Methylobacillus flagellatus KT: one gene and its partner. The protein of the gene in region 1 interacts with the protein of each later gene in a pairwise test. Links are inferred from orthologs where the notes say so. Each region holds a gene or a part of one and is shown on either strand. Other genes may lie near its edges.

Region 1 (3,888 bases):
ATTGCCAAGGCAGGCGAAATCCATGCAAATATGCCGCAGGTCACCCAGACCAAGACAATGGGACGCCAATAGACAAACTTTGCATTCATTAAGCTATCCAATGGACGCAGCATGCTACGTCCGGCTTTGTTCAATATATGTATCATCGTCATGACCCTCCGCTACTTGCCCCTGCGTGTGTCTATCGGATAACACCGAATTGGAAACACATACTGCCAGGCCCACGCCTGCGCCTCGCGCTGCGAAAGCGCTATAGACTCAACCTAAGCGGTTGTTTGGCCGCCACGACTTCAGAAGGCCACGGCAAGTCCTGCTGCAACACCTGCTGATATCAAGAACAGCAAAGCGGCCTTGATCGGGTTGTTTGTTGAAGCGGACACCTGCCGATTGACAGCCAAGTCACTCATGAAAAAGCAATCTCATCAACCCCTCTCTCTGCAGGATGACGCTGGCCATGAAGGAAAATTTAGCGCTGAATCCAGTCCACATCGGCATCTTTCGCGGGAATTAAATCATGTCGCACACATATGGCAGCACCTACCCTGTCAAGCAATCATAGCAATGAGCCATCTTCATGATGGCTGCCTGGACATGGCGACATTCCCAAAGCAAAGTGATCAGCCAAATCTTAGGCGGCCTAAACGATTATGTATAGCTTGGTGCCATTGAAATCATAGGAGGGCGCATCAAGTGAGATATTTCCCCATCTCATACGACGAGTCTATCTAAATATAATGTAGGCACAGTGGGGGTTTCTGCATGACCAAGTCGTTGAAGTTCGCCGCAGGGCGAAATATTGCAATGAAGACTCGGCCTCATGCCTACGATGACACGGTACGCTTCTACCGTGATGTGATTGGCTTTCGCCGGATTCTAGAATATCAACCGGCAGTGGCCTTTGAGTTTGGAGGCAATCACCCCACCTTTGGATAGATCGTATGCCGGGCTTGAGTCAAGCTGAAACTTGGCTTGAAGTACGTACCAATGATTTGGCCGCTGCGAAGGCTCATCTGGCATCTGCACAGGTAGTGCGCTGACGAGATAGAGCCTTTGCCAGACGGTTTCAATGTGCTCTGGATAGCTGGTCCTGCGTCTATTGTTCACCTAGTGCGCCAAGAAGAAGAATAATGCGGTGGGTCCCACCTGACAATTCATTGAAGCAAACGCCTCTTCGCGGCGCAGCTTAATTCAGGTTGGAGCTATAGGAAAGTCGTCAGTCAATCCGAGAATTCGTTACGGTGACGGGAGAGCTGCGCTCCTCGATGTGGAAGGTACTGTGGTCGGTGGTGTTGTCTTCATTCTTAACTTTGCAACACCAACCCGACCCCGAAATCAACACTCTCCGGTACGTAGGCCAGGAAGATCAACGCCGCTTGCTCGCATTGCGGGTAGCATTTATGCGCTGAAAATACGTGAGTCTATGGTACTGAATGCCGGACGCTTCCTCTCCGATATAGCCAAGCCGGCATTTCTACAGATAGCTATAGTTCTACTGTAACTGCGATACCGATACGGATTATTCCCTCGTTGCTCGTGTAGCGCCTTTCTTCAATCTCTTCAGGCCGATCTTGAATAACACTCACAACGTGGGCACGAGGGCATCGCTACATCAATGCGATTAAGATGGAAACACGCCGGTGGAAAGATACCGATCACCCCGATCACACACAATCGTCACGATCACGGCATTCTCCACACGCTTTGAGAGTTGCAATGCCGCATACAAGGCGCCGCCAGAGGAAATGCCGGCAAAGATGCCTTCTTCCTGCGCCAGCCTGCGCGTGGTTTTTTCCGCATTTTCCTGGTTGACGTACACCAGCTCGTCGATGCGCTTGGCATCATAAATTTTGGGCAGGTATTCTTCTGGCCATTTGCGGATGCCAGGAATCTGCGCGCCTTCTTCAGGCTGCACGCCGACGATGCGGATATCGCGGTTCTGCTCCTTGAGGTAGCGCGAGGTACCCATGATGGTGCCAGTCGTCCCCATGCTGGAGACGAAATGCGTGATCTTGCCTGCTGTGTCGCGCCAGATTTCCGGGCCAGTGCCTTCGTAATGCGCCAGCGGGTTGTCCTGGTTGGCGAACTGGTCAAGCACGATGCCCTCACCCTCCGCCTGCAGCTTGGTCGCCACGTCGCGCGCCAGTTCCATGCCGCCGTCGCGTGGCGTCAAGACTAGTTCGGCGCCGTAGGCCTTCATGCTTTGGCGGCGCTCCACGCTCTGGTTGTCCGGCATGACCAGCACCATTTTGTAACCACGCATCGCCGCCACCATGGCCAGTGCGATCCCGGTATTGCCGGACGTGGCCTCGATCAGGGTATCGCCGGGCTTGATGTCGCCGCGCGCTTCCGCGCGCTTGATCATGGAAAGCGCTGGCCGATCCTTGACCGAACCTGCCGGGTTGTTGCCTTCGAGCTTGAGCAAGATGGTGTTGCTGGTCTTGCCCGCCATGCGCTGCAGCTTGACCAGTGGGGTGTTGCCTACGAAATCATCCAGGGTTTTGTACATGTGGTTTCAATCAGTTGCTGGGCATGCCTGGCTGGCCTGCCCGGAATTCCAAATCAGGCTTTCTTGTGAAAAGCCAACAAGACGGCGAATAGGCCCAGGCCGACAAACGCGATCAGGGAAAGCTGCGGAATGGTCAGACCGAACAAGGTCCAGTCTATTGCCGAACATTCGCCGGTGCCCTTGAATATCAAGTCCAGGGCCTTTTTCAGCGGGAAGGTTTCCATGATGTAGTCAAAGCCCGCGCCGCACTCGGCCATCACCTTGTCCGGGTTGGCCTGGATCCAGATATGGCGTGCCGCGATGCCTATGCCGGTCGCGGCGGCGATGACGTGCAACAGGCCATACACCTTGCGCCCCACCCTGCCGGGGTTGTGCAGCGCGGCCAACAGGAACAATATCCCCAGCGCCATGAATGCAATCCGCTGGGAGATGCACAGTGGACAAGGCTCCAGGTTGTATTTCTGTTGCAGGAACAAGGCCAGGCCCACCAGCCCGAAACTGGCGACGAAACCAAGGAAATACCCGCGGCGCCCAGCAAACAGCTTATTGCACATAAACAAAGCCCCAGCACTTATAATGAAAGTCCCGCAATTGTAACGGATACATCCCGGTTAGCACCAATCCATGCTGCGATACCCGGGCCCGGCCGCCAAACAATCTTAATAGACATAAACCTATATAGCACAACCCCGATATGGTAGACCCTCAACGCATCCTCAGCGTCAGCGAACTCAACCGCATGGCGCGCGAACTACTGGAAACCAGCTTCCCCTTGTTCTGGATCAGTGGCGAAATCTCCAACCTGACCCGGGCGGCCTCGGGGCATTGGTATTTCTCGCTCAAAGATCAGGGTGCCCAGGTGCGCTGCGTGATGTTCCGCAGCCGCAATGCCTACCTGGACTGGTCGCCACGCGAGGGCGACAAGGTTGAGGCGCGGGCCGTGGTCACGCTTTACGAAGCCAGGGGCGACTTCCAGCTTACCATCGAGTTCCTGCAGCGCGCAGGCCTGGGCAACCTGTTCGAAGCCTACGAGAAGCTCAAGAACCAGCTCGCCGCCGAAGGCCTGTTCGCCGCAGAGCATAAGATTGCCATTCCCGCACACCCACGCCAGATCGGCATTGTCACCTCGCCCGACGCTGCCGCCTTGCGCGATGTGCTCACCACCCTGCGCCGCCGCATGCCTGCGGTCAATGTCATCATCTACCCCACGCCAGTGCAGGGTAAGGGCGCGGCCAAACTGATTGCCGACGCCATCCGCACCGCCGACCAGCGCGCGGAATGCGACGTGCTCATCGTGTGCCGGGGCGGCGGTAGCATCGAAGACTTATGGCAGTTCAACGAGGAAATCGTCGCGCGCGCCATCCATGTCTGCACCTTGCCGG
Region 2 (3,310 bases), 2.0 Mb from region 1 along the record:
TTCGCTGGATGCGGTGCTTGGCTCTGTTTCAGTATCTATCGATTCCCCGTGGTCGATTTCAATAGTACCTGTCGGCTCTACTTCAGGAATAGTTGTTGGTTCCTCGATCGGCGTGATCTCTTCTGGCGCTGGTGAATCCGCTGTTTCGCTATCTGTGTCGCCGGAGATGAAGTGCGTCGCCGGAGGCAGGGCAGGGCTTGCCTCTTCCGCCTCAGGTGGTATGTGATCGGAAAAGGGTTCCTCGCTTGCGTCGCTGGGCGGCAAGGGTGCCAGGGTTTGTGGCTCCAGAATCTCGTAAATCCGCGAGCCGGCATTGAAGAGATGCTGGCATTGACCGCAACGCAGGTCGCCGCCATGGGCCGCCAGTTGTTCCGGCTTGACGTGGAACCGGGTGTCGCACGCTGGGCAGGAGGTCACTAGCCGCATATCAGGTGTTCACCTTCTGCTTCCTGTGAGCAGCACCCAGCTATCCATGAACACCGGCGCATCCATCTCGAACCATTCCTGGTAAATGGCACTGACCTGATCGGCTTGTTCGCGAAGGATGCCAGAAAGTGCAATCCTGCCGCCGGATCGTGCGGCCCGCGCCAATGCCGGCGCAAGGACGGAAAGGGCACTGGAAAGGATGTTGGCCACGACGATGTCAAACTGTCCGCCAGGCAGGTCGCTGGCCAGATAGAAGCTGGCATCCACCTGGTTCTGGTCCGCGTTGTAGACGCTGGATTGAATGGCCTGAGCATCAATGTCTACGCCGACGACCTTGCCGGCCCCCAGTTTTCGTGCTGCGATGGCGAGAATGCCGGAACCGCAGCCGTAATCCAGCACACTCGTGTCCGGCTTCACTGTGTCGGCAAGCCAGCTGAGGCATAAGTGGGTGGTCGGGTGGCTGCCAGTGCCAAACGCCAGGCCGGGATCCAGCACAATGTTGAGGCCATCCGGGTTAGGTGCATCATGCCAGGAAGGCACGATCCATAAATCATCCCGGATACGGATGGGCTCGAATTGCGACTGGGTCGCGCGCACCCAGTCCTGTTCGGCAATCGTTTCCGTGCTGTAACGGAAATCGGTAATGCCTGTGGCAGCACTCAGTTCCTCCAGCAGGGAGTCCAGGTCTGCGCTCTCATCCAGTAGTGCAGTGACGACATTCTGCTGCCAGATGCCAGGAGGTGGGTCGCCCGGTTCGCCGAAAATTGGCTGTTCGTCCGGTGTTTCGGCATTGGCATCCTCTATGCTTGCAGAGAGTGCGCCGAGCTCCATCAGGGTGTCGCTGAGGAGCTCGGCGTTGTCATCCCGGGCGTCTATTCTGAGTGAAATCCAGGCCATTACTTACTTGCTATACCCAGTTTTTGTTCCAGATAGTGGATGCTGGTGCCGCCTTGATGGAATGCTGTATCGGCAAGCAGTTCCTTGTGCAGGGCCACATTGGTTTTGATGCCTTCGATCACCATTTCCGATAAGGCGATCTGCATGCGTGCAATGGCCTGTTCACGCGTGTCGCCATAGGCGATCAGTTTGCCGATCATGGAGTCGTAGTTGGGTGGCACCATATAGCCTTGATACGCATGGGTGTCGACGCGGATGCCGGGGCCGCCGGGCATATGAAAGGTCGTGATGCGGCCGGGAGACGGCACGAAGTTGAAAGGGTCTTCCGCATTGATACGACACTCGATCGAGTGGCCGGTGATCTTGACATCCTTCTGCTTGATGCCGAGCTTTTTATTGGCTGCAATCAGAATTTGTTGCTGGACGATATCAATGCCGGTGACCATTTCCGTGACGGGATGCTCTACCTGCACGCGCGTGTTCATTTCGATGAAATAAAACTCGCCGTTTTCGTAAAGGAATTCGAAAGTGCCGGCGCCGCGGTAGTTGATGCGTTTGCAGGCCTCGGCACAGGCGGTGCCGATCTTCTCGCGCAATTGCGGCGAGATGCCGAAAGCAGGCGCCTCCTCCAGCACCTTTTGGTGGCGGCGTTGCATTGAGCAGTCGCGTTCACCCAGGTATATGGCGTTGCCATGCTGGTCTGCCAGTATCTGGATCTCGATATGGCGCGGCTGTTCAAGGAACTTCTCCATGTAGACCATGGGGTTGCCGAATGCGGCCTGGGCTTCCGCCTTGGTCATGCTGACGGCGTTGAGCAGTGCGGCTTCTGTATGCACCACACGCATGCCGCGGCCACCACCACCACCGGCTGCCTTGATGATGACGGGATAACCAATATCCTTGGCGATACGCAGGATTTCATCGTTATCGTCGCCCAAGGCCCCTTCGGAGCCGGGAACGCAGGGCACTCCTGCGGCTTTCATGGTGTCCTTGGCACTGACTTTATCGCCCATGAGGCGGATGGTCTCGGCGCGCGGACCGATGAATGTGAAGCCGCTCTGCTCTACGCGTTCTGCAAAATCGGCATTTTCGGAGAGAAAACCATAGCCAGGATGGATGGCTTCCGCATCCGTGACCTCAGCTGCACTGATGACGGCAGGAATGTTGAGATAGCTTTGGCTGGAAGGCGCTGGGCCGATGCATACGGATTCGTCGGCAAGCTTGACGTACTTGGCTTCGCGGTCAGCCTCTGAGTGGACGGCGACCGTTTTGATGCCAAGCTCTCGGCAGGCACGCTGAATGCGCAGCGCAATCTCGCCACGGTTGGCAATAAGGACTTTATCGAACATGAGGATATTTCCTAACCGATGATGAACAGCGGTTCACCATATTCAACGGGCTGGCCGTTCTCGACCAGAATTGCCTTGATCACGCCGGCCTTGTCTGCCTCGATTTCATTGAGGAGCTTCATCGCCTCGATGATGCAGAGGGTGTCGCCGGCGTTGACGGTACTGCCGACATCAACAAACGCCTTGGCATCTGGAGATGGCGCACGATAGAAAGTGCCTACCATGGGCGATTTCACCACATGGCCTTCGATAGCAGGAGCAGTGGCGGCCTCGGCAGCTGGTGCGGCAGGGGCTGCCTGGGGAGCGGCAGGCGCGGCAATGTAAGGCTGGGCAAATTGGACTGGCGCCTGGTTGTTGGGCAGGTGGCGCGAAATGCGCACTTTCTCCTCGCCTTCGGTGAGTTCCAGCTCGGATATGCCGGACTCTTCGACCAGGTCGATCAGTTTTTTCAGTTTGCGTAAATCCATGGTTAACCTCTAAGAAGTGTAAAGGGTGCCGGTCAGGCACGGCTAATGTGGTGGATGGCGTAGTCCAGCGCCATTAAATATCCACGTGCGCCCAGGCCGCTGATCACGCCGACTGCCAGGTCGGAGAAATACGAATGATGCCTGAAGGATTCGCGTGCGTAGATATTGGAA

The links. The genes of interacting proteins can lie anywhere in the genome.
Region 2: the proteins of cysM (region 1) and accC interact in binary tests that used the Escherichia coli proteins (3 or more experiments, as listed by UniProt). The link is inferred for Methylobacillus flagellatus KT from one-to-one orthologs.

Annotation. Positions count from the first base shown.
Region 1 is NC_007947.1:1,998,809-2,002,696, forward strand. Bases 563-3,455 are described here. They hold cysM (cysteine synthase CysM), read right to left. Parts: upstream 2,507-3,455; coding sequence 1,619-2,506; downstream 563-1,618. Other genes in these bases: MFLA_RS09520 (disulfide bond formation protein B), read right to left, coding at 2,560-3,060; xseA (exodeoxyribonuclease VII large subunit), read left to right, coding at 3,201-3,455. Also shown: MFLA_RS09510 (hypothetical protein), read right to left, coding at 1-89; more of xseA, read left to right, coding at 3,456-3,888. UniProt on the Escherichia coli protein: Two cysteine synthase enzymes are found. Both catalyze the same reaction. Cysteine synthase B can also use thiosulfate in place of sulfide to give cysteine thiosulfonate as a product.
Region 2 is NC_007947.1:23,263-26,572, forward strand. Bases 498-3,310 are described here. They hold accC (acetyl-CoA carboxylase biotin carboxylase subunit), read right to left. Parts: upstream 2,673-3,310; coding sequence 1,323-2,672; downstream 498-1,322. Other genes in these bases: prmA (50S ribosomal protein L11 methyltransferase), read right to left, coding at 498-1,323; accB (acetyl-CoA carboxylase biotin carboxyl carrier protein), read right to left, coding at 2,684-3,139; aroQ (type II 3-dehydroquinate dehydratase), read right to left, coding at 3,172-3,310. Outside these bases: MFLA_RS00105 (zinc-ribbon and DUF3426 domain-containing protein), read right to left, coding at 1-426; more of prmA, read right to left, coding at 436-497. UniProt on the Escherichia coli protein: This protein is a component of the acetyl coenzyme A carboxylase complex; first, biotin carboxylase catalyzes the carboxylation of the carrier protein and then the transcarboxylase transfers the carboxyl group to form malonyl-CoA.